3 regions of the Priestia megaterium genome follow, and region 2 is predicted to be linked to each of the others. Evidence: predicted binding sites of a transcription regulator. Region 2 holds the regulator's gene; each other region holds the start of a gene.
What was found. Region 2 encodes LexA, which represses DNA repair genes until DNA is damaged. Its sites were predicted from a motif close to CGAACATATGTTCG; they were not measured.

Region 1 (5,980 bases), 960 kb from region 2:
CTCTAAAATTCTATCTACCATTTGCTCAATCGTTTGAGACGTAATTTCAATTCCATGATTAGGACAAATCGGCTTTCCTACACGAGCAAACAAAAGGCGCAAATAGTCATAGATTTCGGTCACAGTTCCGACGGTTGAACGAGGGTTTCGGCTCGTTGTTTTTTGATCGATTGAAATAGCAGGCGACAATCCTTCGATCGAATCTACATCTGGCTTATCCATTTGACCTAAAAACTGTCTTGCATACGCCGAAAGTGACTCGACATAACGTCTTTGTCCTTCAGCATAGATTGTATCGAAAGCTAAAGAAGATTTACCAGAACCTGACAACCCTGTTAATACCACTAATTTGTCTCGCGGGATTTCAATATCGATATTTTTCAAATTGTGGGCTCGTGCACCTTTTACCACGATTTTTTCCATCGCCATGTTTTATCACCCTTCCGCTTTTAATTCTAGAATCAAGTCACGAAGCTCAGCTGCGCGTTCAAAGTTAAGCGCTTTGGCTGCTTCTTTCATTTCTTGTTCCATTTCTTCTACGAGCTTTGCTTTTTCTTTTTTATTGAGTTTATCAAATGCCGGTGCTTCTTCATACGTTTCTGTATCTTCTGCTACTACTGTTGCACGAATTGAGCCTCGAACTTCTTTTTGAATCGTTGTCGGTGTGATACCATGCTCTTCGTTGTAAGCTTCTTGAATACTTCTACGACGCTTGGTCTCATTGATAGCAATGTCCATGGAGTTTGTGATGCGATCTGCATACATAATGACATGTCCATTAGCATTTCGCGCAGCACGTCCGATGGTTTGAATAAGCGATCGTTCTGAACGCAAGAATCCTTCTTTGTCCGCATCTAATATGGTTACTAACGAAACTTCTGGAATATCTAAACCTTCACGGAGTAAGTTAATCCCTATGAGCACATCATATTTTCCAAGCCGCAGCTCTCGGATAATTTCAATACGCTCGAGCGTCTTCACCTCAGAGTGAAGATATTGAACTTTAATGCCAATTTCTTTTAAGTAGTTCGTTAAATCCTCAGACATTTTCTTTGTTAACGTCGTGACGAGCACTCGTTCATTTCGCTTAATCCGGTCGTGAATTTCTCCAATTAAATCATCAATCTGCCCTTCAATTGGTCGAACTTCAATATTTGGATCTAATAATCCCGTTGGACGGATAATTTGTTCAATCACCTCAGGCGCCTTCTCAAGTTCGTAAGGACCTGGTGTTGCTGAAACATGGACGATTTGTTTAATATGCTGTTCAAATTCATCAAATTTAAGCGGACGGTTATCTAATGCAGACGGCAAGCGGAAACCATGGTCCACCAACACTTGTTTACGCGCTTGGTCTCCATTATACATTCCTCTAACTTGAGGAATGGTAACGTGGGATTCATCCACCACAAGAAGGAAATCTTCCGGGAAGAAATCCAGCAGTGTATAAGGTGTAGAACCAGCCGGACGAAGCGTTAAATGACGAGAATAATTCTCGATTCCTGAACAAAATCCCATTTCTCTCATCATTTCTAGATCGTAGCGAGTGCGCTGCTCCAAGCGCTGCGCTTCTAAAAGCTTTCCTGCTTCTTTTAACTTCTCTAGCTGTTCTTCTAGTTCTTTTTCAATGTTTTGAATGGCCACACGCATTTTTTCTTCCCTCGTGACGAAGTGAGATGCCGGGAAGATAGCCACGTGTTCACGATCTCCAATAATTTCTCCTGTTAAGGCGTCGACTTCGCGAATGCGGTCAATTTCATCCCCGAAAAATTCCACGCGAATACAGTGTTCATCTCGAGACACAGGAAAAATCTCAACAACATCACCGCGAACGCGGAACGTTCCGCGCTTGAAGTCAATATCGTTTCTTTCGTACTGTACATCCACTAGCGTACGAAGCAGCTGATTGCGTTCTTTTTCCATTCCTACTCGAAGAGATACGACCATTTCTTTGTATTCTTCCGGAGACCCTAATCCATAAATACAGGATACGCTGGCAATAATAATGACATCTTTTCGTTCAAAAAGAGCAGAAGTTGCCGAGTGACGAAGTTTATCAATCTCGTCATTAATGCTTGCATCTTTTTCAATAAATGTATCTGTTTGAGGTACATAAGCTTCAGGCTGATAGTAATCATAGTAACTGACAAAGTATTCGACTGCATTATTAGGAAAAAACTCTTTAAACTCACTGTACAATTGACCAGCAAGCGTTTTGTTATGAGCCATTATTAATGTCGGCTTATTTATTTCCTTAATAACATTAGACATAGTGAAGGTTTTTCCCGTTCCTGTAGCACCTAATAATACTTGATGCTGCTTACCTTCTTTAATTCCTTTCACAATCTTTTCAATTGCCTTTGGCTGATCACCTTGCGGTTGATATGGGGATACTAATTCAAACTGATCTTTCAAATGAAGGCCTCCGTTTCTATTTTCTTGTTTTATCTATTTTTATTACGATATGTAAAAACCGAAAACACGAACTGATATTCGTATTTTATCACTTTATACTCATAAATGAAACTAATGAGTATTAATCTTATATAGTGTTTGTTTGTTTTGATTTTTTACCCTGTTACTTTATTACCCACTAAATTCTTATACTACCCTTTTCGAGGGGAATACAACTCTTTAGATGAAAGCAATAAAAGAAAGTAAGCTGCCTAATTGTTTGAAAAAGATAGGCTTTTGCGCCAATTTCTAAATTATGATACAGTATAAAAAATATGTACTGAGAGGGGTTTAGTATGGCAAGCGTTGATCAAGTTCTTATAAATAACTCCTTTATAACAGTTGAAGAATCAACTTCTTTAGCTAAAGTGAAATCTGAACTTTCCAACTATGATTTCGTTGTAGTCACAGCAAGTACCTTTTATGTAATACAAAAAGATGAACGATACCTTTTAACAGGTCATGACGAGGCATCGTCCATTAAAAAAGTAATAGCGGACACAAATTGGCCTTCATCTTCTACTTCTACGTTAGCCAATTTACAAGCCAACACAAACTGGAATAGACCAGTCCTCATTCAAGCAGAAAACCAAGAAACCACAATAGGACTTGTAACACCTTCACAGTGGATTACACATTTGCATAGCCAAAATGAGATATTAGCTTCCTATTTTGATACATTGGCAGAAACCATTAATGATGCAGTGACAGCGGTCGATCATGAAGGAAATGTAATCTTGTGGAATACTGCTGCGGAACATACGTATAAGATTCAGAGAGATGATATTATTGGTAGAAAAATCGGAGAGCATTTTAAAGATGAATCCATCATTCTACATACGATTCTAAATGAAGGGCGTCCTGTGCGCGGAACGTATCATCGTCCTAATGAACAAACTCACGTGCTCATCAATGCATCTCCTATTATAAGAAACAACCGAGTCATAGGTGGAGTCGCAACCGAACATGACATTACCAATATTGTAAGACTAAATGAAGAAATTGATGTATCTCTTCTCATTCCGAAAGATAATCCATTTTCTTCTTTTGCGGGTATCAGTCCTGAAATTAAGCAAGCCGTTGACATTGCCAAAAAAGTGGCATCTACAGATATGCCTATTTTATTAACAGGAGAACCTGGTTCTGGGAAAGAAATGCTGGCTCAGGCCATCCACTACGGGGGATCCAAACATAAAGAACCTTTTTTATCTTTAAATTGCGCCACTATTCCATCTGGACTTCTGGAAATTGAACTCTTTGGTCATCAAAAAGACGTCTTTTCAGAAGATCCAACGACCATTGCAGGAAAACTGGAGCAGGCTCATAACGGGACGTTATTTATTGAAGAAATTGATAAAATGCCTCTTGAAATTCAAGTTAAGTTTCTCCGTTACTTGGAAGAACGAGCCTTTTATCACGTTGGAGGCACGGAAGAAATTCAAGTCCAAACCCGAATTGTAGCCTCTACTACGACGCCTTTGGAAGAGTTGCTAAAAGCCGGTGAATTCCATGAAAATCTTTACTATTTGCTGACCGTCATTAATATTATCATTCCGCCGCTTCGAGACCATAAAGAAGACATTGAAGCATTAACGCAGCAATTTGTACAGGAATTTAGTAAAAAGTATAAAAAGAAGGCTCCTTTCATCAGCTCTGAAGTTCTCGAAGCCTTTATGCAATACGATTGGCCAGGAAATATTCGCGAGCTGAGAAATACGATTGAACGAATGATTTTTCTTAGTGATCAGTCGTTGATTACCCTTACGCACCTTCCTGACAATCTGAAGGATGCCAGTTCTTTCACAGAAGTTCAAAAAGAAGAAGAGTCTCTCCAAGAAGCTAGGCTAATAGAAGAGACTCTTCAAAAAACCTATGGAAACAAAAGTGCAGCAGCAGATCTGCTTGGCATTTCGCGCGGCACCCTTTATAACAAAATCAAAGAATACGGATTAAACTAATTAAAAAATTCGACACGAAGCTCAGGATACTTGTGTCGAATTTTTTATGTTTCTTGGACTGAACTTATTTGGAGAAATTTTTTAATACGAACCATACGTTGGCGGGGCGTTCGGCTAGGCGTCTCATGAAATACCCAAACCAATCAATTCCGTAAGGAACATAAACCCTGACTTTATATCCTTCTTTGACCAGACGATCCTGTAGCTCTACGCAAATTCCATAAAGCATTTGGAACTCAAACTGATCATTTGAAATGCCGTTTTCCCTTACTAATCGTTTTGTATACTGAATCATTTCCTCATCATGACTTGCTACAGCTGTATAGTGTTCATTTAATAAATGCATTTTAATGATTTTTTTATAGTTTTCATCTACGTCTTTCTTTTCCGGAAACGATACTTCTGGCGATTCTTTGTAAGCTCCTTTTACCAGACGTAAATTGGCTTGATATTGATGTAAGTCATTCATATCTTGTTCTGTACGATAAAGATACGCTTGAATCACAATTCCAATATTATCAAATTCTTTGCGTAATTCTTTATACATATCAAGGGAGATTTGGCAGTGCAAGTAGTCTTCCATATCAATTCGAACAAAAATATCATTCACTCTGGCTGTGTGTAGAATTCTGCGCATATTTTCCATACAAAGCTCTTTGCTAATATCCAATCCTAAAGAAGTCATCTTTAATGATAAATTTGATTGAACGCCCGATGCTGCAATGGCTTCTAGTGTCTGAATGCACATGGCCGTAGATAACCTAGCTTCCTCTTCTGTAAAAACAAATTCGCCTAAATGATCGAGTGTCACAACTTTCCCACCATTGTTAAGCTCCTTGGATGTTTGAATTGCTGATTCAATTGAGTCTCCAGCAACAAAACGAGCTGCCCCCATCCGCAATCCATACTTTTTAGCTAATTTATTCATTGAATGATTTTTGCCAAGCGACTGAAACATCGTTCTCATTAACACTTCCATCGATACTAAACCTCCTTCTATTTTTAAAAATCAAAATAAATATAATTTTCAGATTAATTTCTTTGTTTTTCTATACCCCAACTACATATTTGTACACACATTTAAAATAATTTACACAAAATTGTTTAAGTTATTTTATTTACAAACATATTTGTATAATTAATTTAATTATACTCATTTATCGATGGAACCGTAACAACAGTGTTATGAGTTCTAACTCGTTTTTCGACATAAAAAAGCTCTCCACATTTCGTAGAGAGCTTTTGCGTACGTTTTGATAATAGGACGATTCACTTATCATCAAAGCAACAATCTTTATTTTCCAGCTGCTAGCATGCCTTTTGCATATATAAAACCAATGGCTGCTGAAAGTAAATCTATTAAAATAATAAGCGGATAATCTGCGTACCCTTTATATACAGAAACAGCTATCAACAAAAGCGTCAGCGCTGTGGCAACATATAGGTTATATGTTACTCTAGCAAACAGAACAAGCAATATGGCGGGTAGAAAAACTGCGGCAATCGTTTGTTTTGACTTCCACAAACATTTCTCCTTTTTATCCGTCTTTTAACCAGCTTGTGAATTA
Region 2 (5,980 bases):
GTTGAACCAGTTTGGATTCTTTGGATTGATGTTCATAAATTTTGTCCACAATGTATATGCCATTGGAGCAGCTCCCATTGGCATACCTGGGTGACCTGAATTTGCTTTCTCAATCGCATCGATTGATAAAGTACGAATTGTTGCAATCGAAAGATCTTCAATACGTTGTGTCATACTCTTCATTCCTTTCAAAACTATGTACATATGTTATCATACTAATGATTTGCTTATTTGTACAATACTTGAACCAAAAAAATTTCCACTTTTACAGTTTTTGTGTGCCTTATTAAAAATATACAAAAAACTAGAGGGAACTCTCCCTCTAGTTTTACTAGAACGTCTTAGTGAAGACGCTTCTTTTTGCTCTCTTTTAACTTCTTAGGCGTAACATCTTTACCTTCCTCGTCCACAACTTTAATCGTATGAAGGTGGTTTGTCATAGATTGTCGGAAAACTTTTAAATATTCCTGACGTAGCTCTTGCTGTTCTTTCGCTTCAGATTCTGTCAGACCTTCAGCCTTTGCCTTTTTTGAAAGAGCATTAATACGAGCAAGTTTATCTTTTGATAGCATATAAAACCTATCTCCTTATAATCAATAATTAAAATTACCGAACCGTTCCGGCAACATGTAGTCATCTTACTAAATCTCTTTCGTTTTATCAAGAGATTGAGCACTCTCTTGATACTCTTGATAGCGACGATGTACCGTTGCTTTTGAAATATTATAACCAAAACCTTTTAGCGTAACTGAAATTTCAGCAAAGGTTAAGCCGTTATGACGAAGGCGGACAATTTCTTCAATCGGCGCTTCTTTTTTTTCTCTTCCTGAGTTAACTCCTTGATTTTTTAAATTTTGCTGCGGACGATAACCGTTTTCTACGGCTCTTTTCATTCCTCTTTTAATTTTAGCGTTATGTAATTTCCGCTGATGCTCTTCCACTAAGCTAATAATATCTAACACCATCGAATCAGATTCTGAAAGCTGAAGCTGACCTTGATGACTAATCGTATAGATCGTAGCATTTTCTTTATGAAAAGCATGAAGAAGCGCAATTCGGGCATTTCCTCTGCCTAATCGCGTTTCGTCTTGAATGAGCAGCACAGATATTTTTTCTTCTTTCATTGTATGAAGAACATCCAATATACCCTCTCTGTCTACGTCATATCCGCTTGCTTTTTCCATTACGACTTTTTTTACGTTTAGATGGTGAAGATCAGCAAGCTTTTTTAATTCTTCTTGCTGGCGCTGTAAAGATGTTTCTTGGGTTTTTTTATCCGTACTTACACGGCAATAAATAATGGCGTCCACTTTTATCACGACCTTTTCGGCTTCTAACAATATTCAGGAACGGCCGTTACACACTACTGTTCAATTGCCACTTGATTATGTAACTCTTTTTTTAAAACAGGAATATATAATTTATCTCCAGGAGATAAAGACTGGGCAGTGTCTGAGTTTAGATCATTGACGTCTTCAACCCATTTGACAAATTCATTGGTGGTCAAATGATGGTGATTATGATACTTGTTGGACAAGTCCCAAAGCGTATCTCCTTTTGTAATAGTAACCGTTGAATATTTGTCTAAATCTACTTTATCCGCTCCTAAAACCAGCGTCAATACATATGTAAGTGCAGCGATAACTGCAAAAAAAATAGCGTAATGTTTCATAGAATGTAAGAATTGGTGCATATTATGATCCCCCTATCAGAATATATGTTCTTATTTTATTGAGAACATTTGTTTCTGTCAATGGAATTCTTCGAACTTATGTTTGTATATTGACACATCACGTGGTATAATTCACCTAAAGAATAGCTAAAATCGAGGTGAAAAATATGAAGCTATCAAAACGTCAACAAGACATACTAGATTTTATTAAGCACGAAGTAAAATTAAAAGGTTATCCGCCTTCTGTTCGTGAGATTGGGGAAGCGGTGGGATTAGCCTCTAGCTCCACTGTACACGGGCATTTAGCTCGTTTAGAAAGTAAAGGGTTAATTCGCAGAGATCCAACAAAACCAAGAGCAATCGAAGTTCTTCAACTAGACGAAGTAAACATCCCTAAAAGCAATGTCATTAATGTTCCTGTTATCGGTAAAGTAACAGCGGGTCTTCCTATAACAGCCGTTGAAAATGTGGAAGAATATTTCCCTCTTCCAGATAAATTCGTTTCTCCAGATGATCATGTATTTATGCTTGAAATTATGGGAGAAAGTATGATTGAAGCAGGTATTCTAGATGGCGATATGGTAATCGTACGTCAGCAGCAAACTGCTAATAACGGAGATATTGTGGTCGCTATGACCGAGGACAACGAAGCAACGGTAAAACGTTTCTTTAAAGAAGAAAATTTCGTTCGTTTACAGCCTGAAAATTCAACGATGGCGCCTATTATTCTTCGCCACGTAACGATTTTAGGAAAAGTCACTGGTGTATATCGCACGATTCACTAATCACACACTGTATGTAAAACCAACTAATCATGATGTTAGTTGGTTTTTTACGTTTGTTTTCTAAAAAAATTGGCATATTATAAATGATACGTCGAATCATTACAGGCAGGTAGAGCGGTTTTTATAAAGCCTGTTTTACCTTTTACTTTCTGTCTGCATTTTTTCGACTCTCAAAAAAAATACAACCGACTATAAGAAGGATGTAGTTTATGACCAATACACCAAGGAAAACAGAACCATTTCAAACTATTATGCCTACCAAAGCAATGAACATGTTTCTTTTTCCTTTTTCCTTTGATCGAAAAAATAAAGAGCAGCTTGTTCATGCACTAGAAGCAAATATGTTTGAGTTTTTTTCCATTCAAAACAAACATGTAGAAAAAGAATACTACGGAGAACAGTATTACGTATCTCATGATAGCTTGGATCAATATTTTCTTCCTTACATTGAATGTATTCTATTTCCTGATTCGTGCGAAAAAGAAGGCTTGCTTCGATTTTCAAAAAAAATAGACCATACCGTTACGCTACAAACTTCCTCCACCACCGTGTCTAGCAACGTGCTGTCTGTGGATGTTTTTTTATGTCCTTTTGAAATTGGCGTCATGACCATTCGCACTGAGATGAGTCATAATCATTACACCTATGATGACATTTTAGAATTCATGAATCATTTTCGTGTATTAGAACCGAAGCTTGCTGAAGAGCATGGATCCACCATTACCTATGAACATCATCGCTATAGCAAAGTACAGGATTATATTTTTTCACAGCTCGCGCCATTTTTGAACGAACACATCAAAAAAGAAGCGACGCGTGAACAGCACGTCGGGAGTCTTCCTTATTTTATCGATGAACGGATGTTTGTATTAAGTTATGTAACGGTAAATCAAGAGCAAGAGATTAACTCCACAACTTTATTTCGTACTGGGCAGCTAAATAGCTATACGCCTGACGGGAAACCGTTTATCTCTGCACACAACCATGAGTATATTAAAACGTATAATACCAAACACGTGTATTCCAGATGGGCTCCTGAAACCTATTACGTTATAACAGACCATGTGTTTTCGTGTATTTCTAAATCGACAGACTCTAAAACGGATCAGCTTTTGATGAATCATCTATTTGGCCAACATTACTATAATTTATTTTTGCATTTTTTCTATAAAATCGTGTTGCTAAAACTATCCTATGAGTATTCTCAGCTCACGTTTCATAAAAATTCAGAGGGCATCGAGCGACTAATTCGCTCTATTACTGTATTTTCAGGTAAATATTTATTTTTAGAAATTAGCTCTCGCACGGAAGGTCAAGAGTTTTCTGAGCTCTTTAAAAAAATCTTCCACATCAATTCTCTTTATCAAGAAGTCAAAGAAACCCTTGGTACTTTGTATCAAAATCAAGAGAAAATCGCGGCCAAGCGTCACAATTACTTATTATTAATTTTAACGATTTATACCGTTCTTTCCGGTATTTACGGAATGAATTTAGTTATTAGCAAGCTAAAGGGAAACATCAATTGGGATAGTATGAAGCAGTTTTCTATCTTTGAATATATCGCTTTAATAGTAGCTTTATCAGGAATTCTGATCAGCATTAGTCTCGGAGTGAGTTCCCTATGGAATTTATTAAAAGATCGATTTAAAACATAAAAGCTGTTCGCATCAGAAAATACATTATAAAAAAGAAGAGATTGAGACATAACTAAACCAAGCAAGTCTAAAGGGAAACAAATGAAATAAATAAGCTAGCAGGGATTGCTTGTGACATCGCAGTTGATTTCCGTGCAAGACTTCGCTTTCCGCGGGCGGCCGGTGAGCCTCCTCGTCGCTTGCGCTCCTGCGGGGTCTCACCCCTTCCGCTTTTCCCGCAGGAGTCTTCGTCTTGCCCTCCAATCAACTGCTGGAAAGAACTAAACAAATGAAACCTACGTGCACCATAAAAAACGAACCACTAATCAAACATGATGATTAATGGTTCGTTTTTCGCTTCGACTAAAATCCTTTTTTCCCAACCTCTTTTATCTATTACTAAATCACTGCCTACTCCACTGAACCTTTTATTACACGTTGTGCCGCTGTTGTAATTTCAGAACAATCTAACATTATACTCTATAAGAAAAATATATACAAAATAATAAAATATGGTATCATAGGGTAGGAATTTTGTACCTTATCTTTGAAATAATTTGCAGGAGGTAATATGCTTAACTCATTTTTATCCAAAAGCCTGATTCTTTTATGTGTCATGATTCTTACATGGTCTCTATGGGGCAGTTATAGTGCGATGACAAATTCATTGGACTTAAAAGGCTTGGCTTTAAGTAATTCATTTATTATTGAAGGAATATGTATCACTTTCCTTGTCATTTTTCTAATAGCTATTGCAAGTAGATACATGAACAAAACTGTTTTTTTTATTTCACTGATTGTTTTGACCTTAGGTGTTCGATTAGCATGGATGCTTTCTGTTCAAACACCTGTAAAATCTGACTTTCTTGTCATGTTAGATGCCGCACGTAATATCGCAAAAGGAAATTATGAATTTAACCAAAGCGTTTATTTCACTACATGGGTATATCAGCTAGGCTTTTCATTCTATGAATCTATTGTTATTCGCTGTTTTGGAGATAGCATTTTTACATTAAAATTGTTAAATATTTTTTATTCTACTGGAACCGTTATTTTTATTTATCTAATTGGCGCTAAAGTATTTAACGAACTTGCTGGGAGAATGGCAGCTTTCCTATATGCGTTCTACATTCCGAACATTCTCTACAGCTCAGTGTTAACCAATCAGCATTTAGCTACTTTTTTATTTTATGCAGCTTTTTACCTTATTATAAAAAGATTTGCTCATAACAAGTTTAGCTGGCTTTATATTGGTCTTCTATTGTCGTTAGGAAATTTAATGCGCCCTCTGGGACCCATTATTATCGTTGCTGTTTTCATTTATTTCATCTTGCAAATTCTTCAACCTTACATTAAAGCGAAGGATGCTGCTGAGTTAAAAACTCGTCGAAAGAAAATAGGAAAAAACCTCGTAGGCGTACTGGCTACTTTTTTTATTGCAAATGCGCTGATCAACTACTCTTTTGTAGCGAGCGGTATTTCTAAATATCCTTTAAGTAACAGAGATCCTTTATGGAAATTCGTTATTGGCTTTAATTATGAAACAAGCGGTTCTTATTCTTCAGAGGATGCTAGTCGTTTTATGGGTATGCCAATTGGAGAAAAACGAGCTGAAGCAGAAAAAGAAGTAATTAAAGAGCGAGTAGCAGATAAAGAGCAACTTTTAGATCTCTTTCACATTAAATTCCTGAATATGTGGGGAGGAACGGATGCATCTACATTTTGGAGTATTTCATTAACTCCTCAAGAAGATGTACCTTTTAATAAAGAGAAATTAATTAGTGCTGCTCAAAGTTATGAAAGAATCATTTACGTTTCAACTACTATTCTTTCCATTATTGGACTTATATGTTTATTCCTGAAGAAGCAGGATAAATATCCGTATACAC
Region 3 (5,980 bases), 1.8 Mb from region 2:
GACGTTAATGCCTTTCCCTCCTGGAAACTTGGCTTCATTCGTTGTGCGGTTAAGTCCGCCTTCTTCGAATGCTGAAACATGTACTACGTAATCAACGGATGGGTTCAACGTACATGTATAAATCATGATTTCACAACCTTTATGTCTGTTTTGTTTGCATACTGTATAAGTACATCACTAGGTACGTCATTTGTTATAATTTTTGCTTCATGTAAATCGGCTATTTTCGCAAAGCTTGTTTCAAAAAACTTAGTAGAATCTGATAAAATATAAGATTCTCTAGAAAGCTTCATTGCCGTTTGCTTGATCAATGCTTCTTCTGGATCAGGAGTTGTATATCCATATTGATGATGAATCCCATTCGCTCCCATAAAGCACTTATCAAAACGATACTGCTCAAGACTTAAAAGAGCTCCATTGCCAATTAAAGCGCCCGTTTTATGTTTAACAGATCCTCCAATTAAATAGAGGGTGATACCTTGTTCTAGCATCGGGTTTAAATGCATTAAACCATTTGTCACGACAACTACATCTTTTTGCTTCAAAAAAGGAATCATTTCATACGTTGTAGTTCCTGCATCTAAAAAAATACAGTCACCTTCATTTATAATGGAAGCCGCATACTCTGCAATGTTTCGTTTATCTTGAATATTTTTAGCAGATTTTTCGATAACGCTCAGTTCGATTCGTTTACTGCGAATAAGCGAAGCGCCACCGTGAACACGTTTGAGCATTTGCTCTTCTTCTAGTTGACTTAAGTCTCTTCTAATTGTGGATTCCGAAGCGCCTGTAACTTCGATAAACTCTTGCACTTTTACAAGTTCTTTCTCTTTTAAAAGTTTTAAGATTAGTTGATGTCTCTCCGGCGTTAACATGTTCTAGCTCCTTTTTCAAAAAAGCGTTTTCATTTATTTCATGTACTTACTTTATCACGGTTTACATTCAAAATCAATCATAAAAAATCAAAAACATTCATTTTTTTAATTACAAAATAAAGTTTTTTGAACGAACAATTAGATTTGCATTTGTTTTGATAATAGTTTATACAAAAGGAAATAAGCTGGTAATTCAAGAATTTGTCTACTTTTCTCATTATATGTAAAGGTTTTCTTGCAACTAATTAGCTATGACTGTTTTTGACTATTTCTTGACCGATTTAATTTCTCTTGACTGAATTATGTTTAGCTTGTCCTGTTTTAATGAGAGCCTATACATCAAAAAAGTTGTCCACCTTTTTGGACAACTCAAAGTGACCCATCATTTAAATAAAAACAGAAGCATATATAATATAGAAGCAAGGGCAGAAGAAATAGCCAAACTTGAGATAAAACGAACGAGTCTTTTCTTAATGAACTGCGTTAATTCAATTTCTCTTACTTGAGTTTTTTCATTTTGCATACAATATCCCTTCTTTAATCAAAATTTCCTAGTAGCTAAAAGTGACTACTCGCAGAATATGCTTTTATGTATTGTATGCAAGCGTTAAAAAAAAGATACAAATTCAACAAAAAAGCTACTCTTAGCTAGAGTAGCTTTCATCTTTCCATACATCTGCTTCAATTACTGCATCCGCTCGAATCGAATATGTATAACAAGGCCCTGTCACCATCAGCGTATTCGACTGCAGAGAAACTTTATCGATTGTCACTCGTTCATATCTTTGAATATGTCCTGCTTCATAGACGTGAAGGGTTACTGGATGATGCTCCGAGTAACTGTTCATAATGACCTTTTCAATATGCTCAATCTTTTCTTTTTTCAACCCTAAAGACTGCTTATGCGCCTCGGGACTGTACATTTTCTTCATTTTCTCTAAATGCTCAGGCATTACTAACTTCGCATACTGTTTTAATTCATCTTGATACACGTTCATTCTCCCCCTTGACTCTTGCTTCTATTTTACCGAACGAACATTCTCATTGCAAAACTTTTTAATCAAAATAAAAGCAAACAATTTATTTTTTCATACTCCATAAAAACTGTCAAAAGATTTTATGTTGATAGCAGAAATTGATTTTTTAAAAAATAATAATATCCCATCTTTAATTCAGCCTCTAGAGTTGGTATAATACATTGTCATGACTGTGTTTTCGGAGTTTTTGATGATTGGAGGTAACGTTCATGATCAATAAAATAAAAGAAATTATCCTCATTATTCTAGGAAGCCTCATTTTCGCACTGGCCATTAATTATTTTGCTATTCCAAATGAATTAGCAGAAGGCGGCGTAACCGGTGTAACAATGATTACCTATTATGTACTAGGCTGGTCTCCTGGTATCACAAACTTTATATTAAACGGTTTGCTGGTACTGATCGGATACAAATTGCTTCACAAACGTGTGATTGCTTACACAATTATATGTATTATTTTCACATCTCTATTCCTACATATAACTGAAGGACTGGGAAATCCTCTTGACGATACGCTACTTGGGGCTATTTTTGCTGGTATTTTAGCCGGTGTAGGACTCGGGCTTGTGTTTAGAGGTGGCGGAACTTCCGGAGGCTCGGCAGTTATCGCCCGCTTAGCTAATCAATATCTAGACTGGAATATTAGCAAAACGATGCTAGCAATTGATTTATTAGTTGTAGCAAGCGCCTATTTTGTCATCGGTGGAGAAAAGACGATGTACACGGTTATTTCTCTTTATATCGGAACAAAGGTGCTTGATTATATTATTGAAGGACTTAACCCCCGCAAAGCAATCACTATTATTTCACACCGTTCAGCTGAAGTAGCCGAACAAGTTAACAAAAAGATGCAGCGAGGCGTCACTGTCTTTTCTGCTCATGGAAGCTATACAAAAGAAGCAAAAGACGTATTGTACGTAGTTGTGAACAAACAAGAACTATTAGAGTTAAAGCGCATTATTCATAAAGTCGATGAACAGGCTTTTGTGGTTGTCCACGATGTGCGAGACGTCTTTGGAGTAGGTTTTACTATTCCAAAAGCCAGCTAAAAACCCGCTGTAAAAAAGCGGGTTTTTTCTATTATATATGTTTGCGCTGAAAATACAGTAAACCTGCTACTCCAAAAAGCAGAAAGCTGCTTATAACAACCACTAAGAAATTCTGTGTAGTCAGCATCAACCCCCATGATGCTTTTCCGGTTACACCTAACATTCCATACATTGGCTGAGTCCATGGGTACCAGGGGCCAAATCGTTCAGAATTAGCAACGAATAAATTCGGTAGTGTTAAAATGACGTTGACTGTCAAAGATGCTCCAAAGCTAGAACATGCCATTGACACAGCTAGCATAAACGCAAGAATGGGCAACACCGCAACCCATCCGCCTAGCATATTTCCAGCTATCATCTTTAATGGCACAGCGCTCGGATAGTCTTTTAACATGCTAACTCCTAATAAAACAACAAATACAAGCACTTGAAGAATTCCCATGAAAGCTGCTGCTGTAATCAATTTTGCTCCGTATACCGATGTCCTTGTCACAGGAAGAGATAATAATTGCTTCCATCCTCCCGCTTCGTGTTCATACCGACAGATGAAGGATGTTACTAACCCGCCAATTAACGGATAAAACACCAATCCGTGAACATTGGCAATCAAGGCATCTGCCATTGCCCATTTCGTTCTCCCGCTTGGCATTGCCTGATCACCTACAAAAAGGATAATAGCGATTAGAATAGGACTCACAAAAAGGTACGTCCAGGCTTTTGTTTTAAACAATTTAAACGATTCTATCCTACATAATTGCAAAAACATTTAGGCCACATCCTTTTTGATAAAGTGCAAGGCGCCTGCAGCATATAGGAAAATACCGATAATTACACCTGCTATTATGTACATATTCCGATAGTCAGAAAACGCTAGCATTGGCCATTGCCAGAAAAACCAGCTCGGCAATTCTCTCATACCACTCATCGTCACACTCATCACAATACCTAGTGCAAGAGAGCGGCCTTGATTTTTAAAAAGCATAGATAACCATATTTGAATAGCTACAAATGGAATGGCAGAAAAAAACGGATAAAAGGTATACACGAAAAGATTTTTCCAAGAAGACGGAAAACCAAATCCTAACCACCAGCCTAACCCAATTATACCGATTAATAGAACAGCAGAAGCGATAAGTAGCATAAACATAACTACTAAAAATTTTGCTGTATAAACACTCAGTCTGCTCACAGGTAAGCTCAGCAGCTGCTTCCATGAGCTTCTATGATATTCAATATGCGCTACATTTGAAGCAAGAATCGTTCCTCCCAGTAAAAAAGCTATTGGAAGCGTGATGTTTAGTTCATGCAAAAGACCTTCCCACACATTCGGATTTTGCTGAATTAAATATTCATATCGAACGCTATAATCAACTAGAGTTAAGCCAATTACACCCGCTGGACCTAAAAATAGTAAAAACCAGAGCCATTTTCTTTTTAACTTTATACACTCAGCCTGCAGTATTTTTGTGAACATATCTATTCTCCTCGCTTGTCAGCTTTAAAAAGATATCTTCTAATGATTTCGATTTTTCTTCAACTCGGTAGATTGAGACATTTTCTTGCACAAGCTGATAAACAAGATGTGCCACTTGCTCATGATCAATATAATCTAAAAGAAGACTATGTTTATCGATAGTAGGTACAAACCCGTTTGCTAATAGTATTGTTTTAGCCTTTTCTATCTCTCCTGTTGTAAATGCCACTTGATGCTTAGCTTTTTTGCGAAGCGATTCAATCGAGCCATTAAATAGCATCTTTCCTTTTGTAATAATACCTACTTGAGTCGCTAAATGGTCGATTTCATAGAGTAAATGACTTGAAATCAATACGGTAACTCCGTTTTCCCCTGGCATTTCTTTAATTAATGAACGAATTTCTTGAATTCCTGCAGGATCCAGTCCGTTGGTTGGTTCGTCTAAGATTAATAAACGAGGATTTCCGAGGAGTGCAGAAGCAATACCAAGCCGCTGTTTCATTCCAAGAGAAAAGCCTTTGACTGGGCGATTTGCTTCTTTTGTTAATTTTACAATATTTAGTACTTCATCCACTCTGTTTTTAGATACACCTAGTATTTTACGAAGTACCTCTAAATTTTCTCTTGCAGTTAAATGCGCATAATAGGAAGGGCTCTCTACAAGTGAACCTATCTTTTTTAAGGCGTGAATATGCTGCCTGTGATTTTTTATTCTTTCTCCAAACAGCTCAATTTCCCCGCTCGTTGGCTTCATTAGCCCGAGCAACATTCGGATTGTTGTCGTCTTCCCTGCTCCATTAGGCCCTAGAAACCCGTAGATTTCTCCTTCTTTAATGGATAAATTCACTTCATTTACAGCTTCTGCTCCTTTAAATACTTTTATCAGCTGAGTCGTTTTAACAATTTCCACTTTTATCACCTCTCCTTTACTATAAACAGCCAAAGTTAAGAGGACGGAAAAGAAAGGTTAAAATTCGTTTAAAAAAGCGAGTGAATTAACCACTCGCTTTGTACACAATTTGAATATCCGTTCCATGTTTTGTAGAATGAATTGACCACGTTAACTCCATTTCTTTAATCATCGCATCCACAATCGCTAGACCTACACCGTTTTGCTTCGTATGGCTATTCTTTTTAAAGCCTGACCCTTTATCAGAAATGGTGAGAGAAGATAAATCATGCTCTTGAACAAGACGAAAGCTAATAAAGTTACCTTCTTTGGCATGACGGATGACATTTTGACATAAATTATCTATTATTCTTTCTAACCACTGAACATCTCCGCGCCAATATATGGACTGAGAAGGCAGTTGAATATCCACTTCCATATTCTCTTCTTCAAATAATGGATACCATTGCGCAATGCTTTTTCTAAGAAATCGAGCCATATCAACTTCCTCTTCCCGATATGGATATTTTCCATTTAACAGCAGCGTATAGGAAAATAAATTATCTATTAAATCACTAACAAATTCTACTTTTGTATCAATTACCTCAAGAGATTGTTGAATGTTCAAGGCCATTTCTTCGTTTTTTAGCTGATAA

Region 1: a site for LexA is predicted at 2,483-2,496, ahead of uvrB (excinuclease ABC subunit UvrB). Genes of this name have one in related genera too.
Region 3: a site for LexA is predicted at 1,904-1,917, ahead of CEQ83_RS10355 (YolD-like family protein). Genes of this name have one in related genera too.

The regions. Positions count from the first base shown of each region.
Region 1 is NZ_CP023317.1:4,813,006-4,818,985, forward strand. It holds gene uvrA (excinuclease ABC subunit UvrA) at 1-429, opposite strand, end outside; gene uvrB (excinuclease ABC subunit UvrB) at 436-2,415, opposite strand; gene CEQ83_RS24745 (sigma-54 interaction domain-containing protein) at 2,751-4,412, shown strand; gene CEQ83_RS24750 (proline dehydrogenase family protein) at 4,477-5,391, opposite strand; gene CEQ83_RS24755 (DUF2198 family protein) at 5,707-5,937, opposite strand; gene CEQ83_RS24760 (PDZ domain-containing protein) at 5,962-5,980, opposite strand, start outside.
Region 2 is NZ_CP023317.1:3,850,120-3,856,099, forward strand. It holds gene tkt (transketolase) at 1-174, opposite strand, end outside; gene CEQ83_RS19740 (DUF896 domain-containing protein) at 342-572, opposite strand; gene CEQ83_RS19745 (YneB family resolvase-like protein) at 642-1,310, opposite strand; gene yneA (cell division suppressor protein YneA) at 1,364-1,693, opposite strand; gene lexA (transcriptional repressor LexA) at 1,840-2,457, shown strand; gene CEQ83_RS19760 (magnesium transporter CorA family protein) at 2,667-4,112, shown strand; gene CEQ83_RS19765 (hypothetical protein) at 4,180-4,380, opposite strand; gene CEQ83_RS19770 (ArnT family glycosyltransferase) at 4,663-5,980, shown strand, end outside.
Region 3 is NZ_CP023317.1:2,060,125-2,066,104, reverse strand. It holds gene pfkB (1-phosphofructokinase) at 1-126, opposite strand, end outside; gene CEQ83_RS10360 (DeoR/GlpR family DNA-binding transcription regulator) at 123-875, opposite strand; gene CEQ83_RS27045 (hypothetical protein) at 1,258-1,398, opposite strand; gene CEQ83_RS10355 (YolD-like family protein) at 1,520-1,873, opposite strand; gene CEQ83_RS10350 (YitT family protein) at 2,122-2,961, shown strand; gene CEQ83_RS10345 (ABC transporter permease) at 2,993-3,727, opposite strand; gene CEQ83_RS10340 (ABC transporter permease) at 3,728-4,435, opposite strand; gene CEQ83_RS10335 (ABC transporter ATP-binding protein) at 4,410-5,345, opposite strand; gene CEQ83_RS10330 (HAMP domain-containing sensor histidine kinase) at 5,431-5,980, opposite strand, start outside.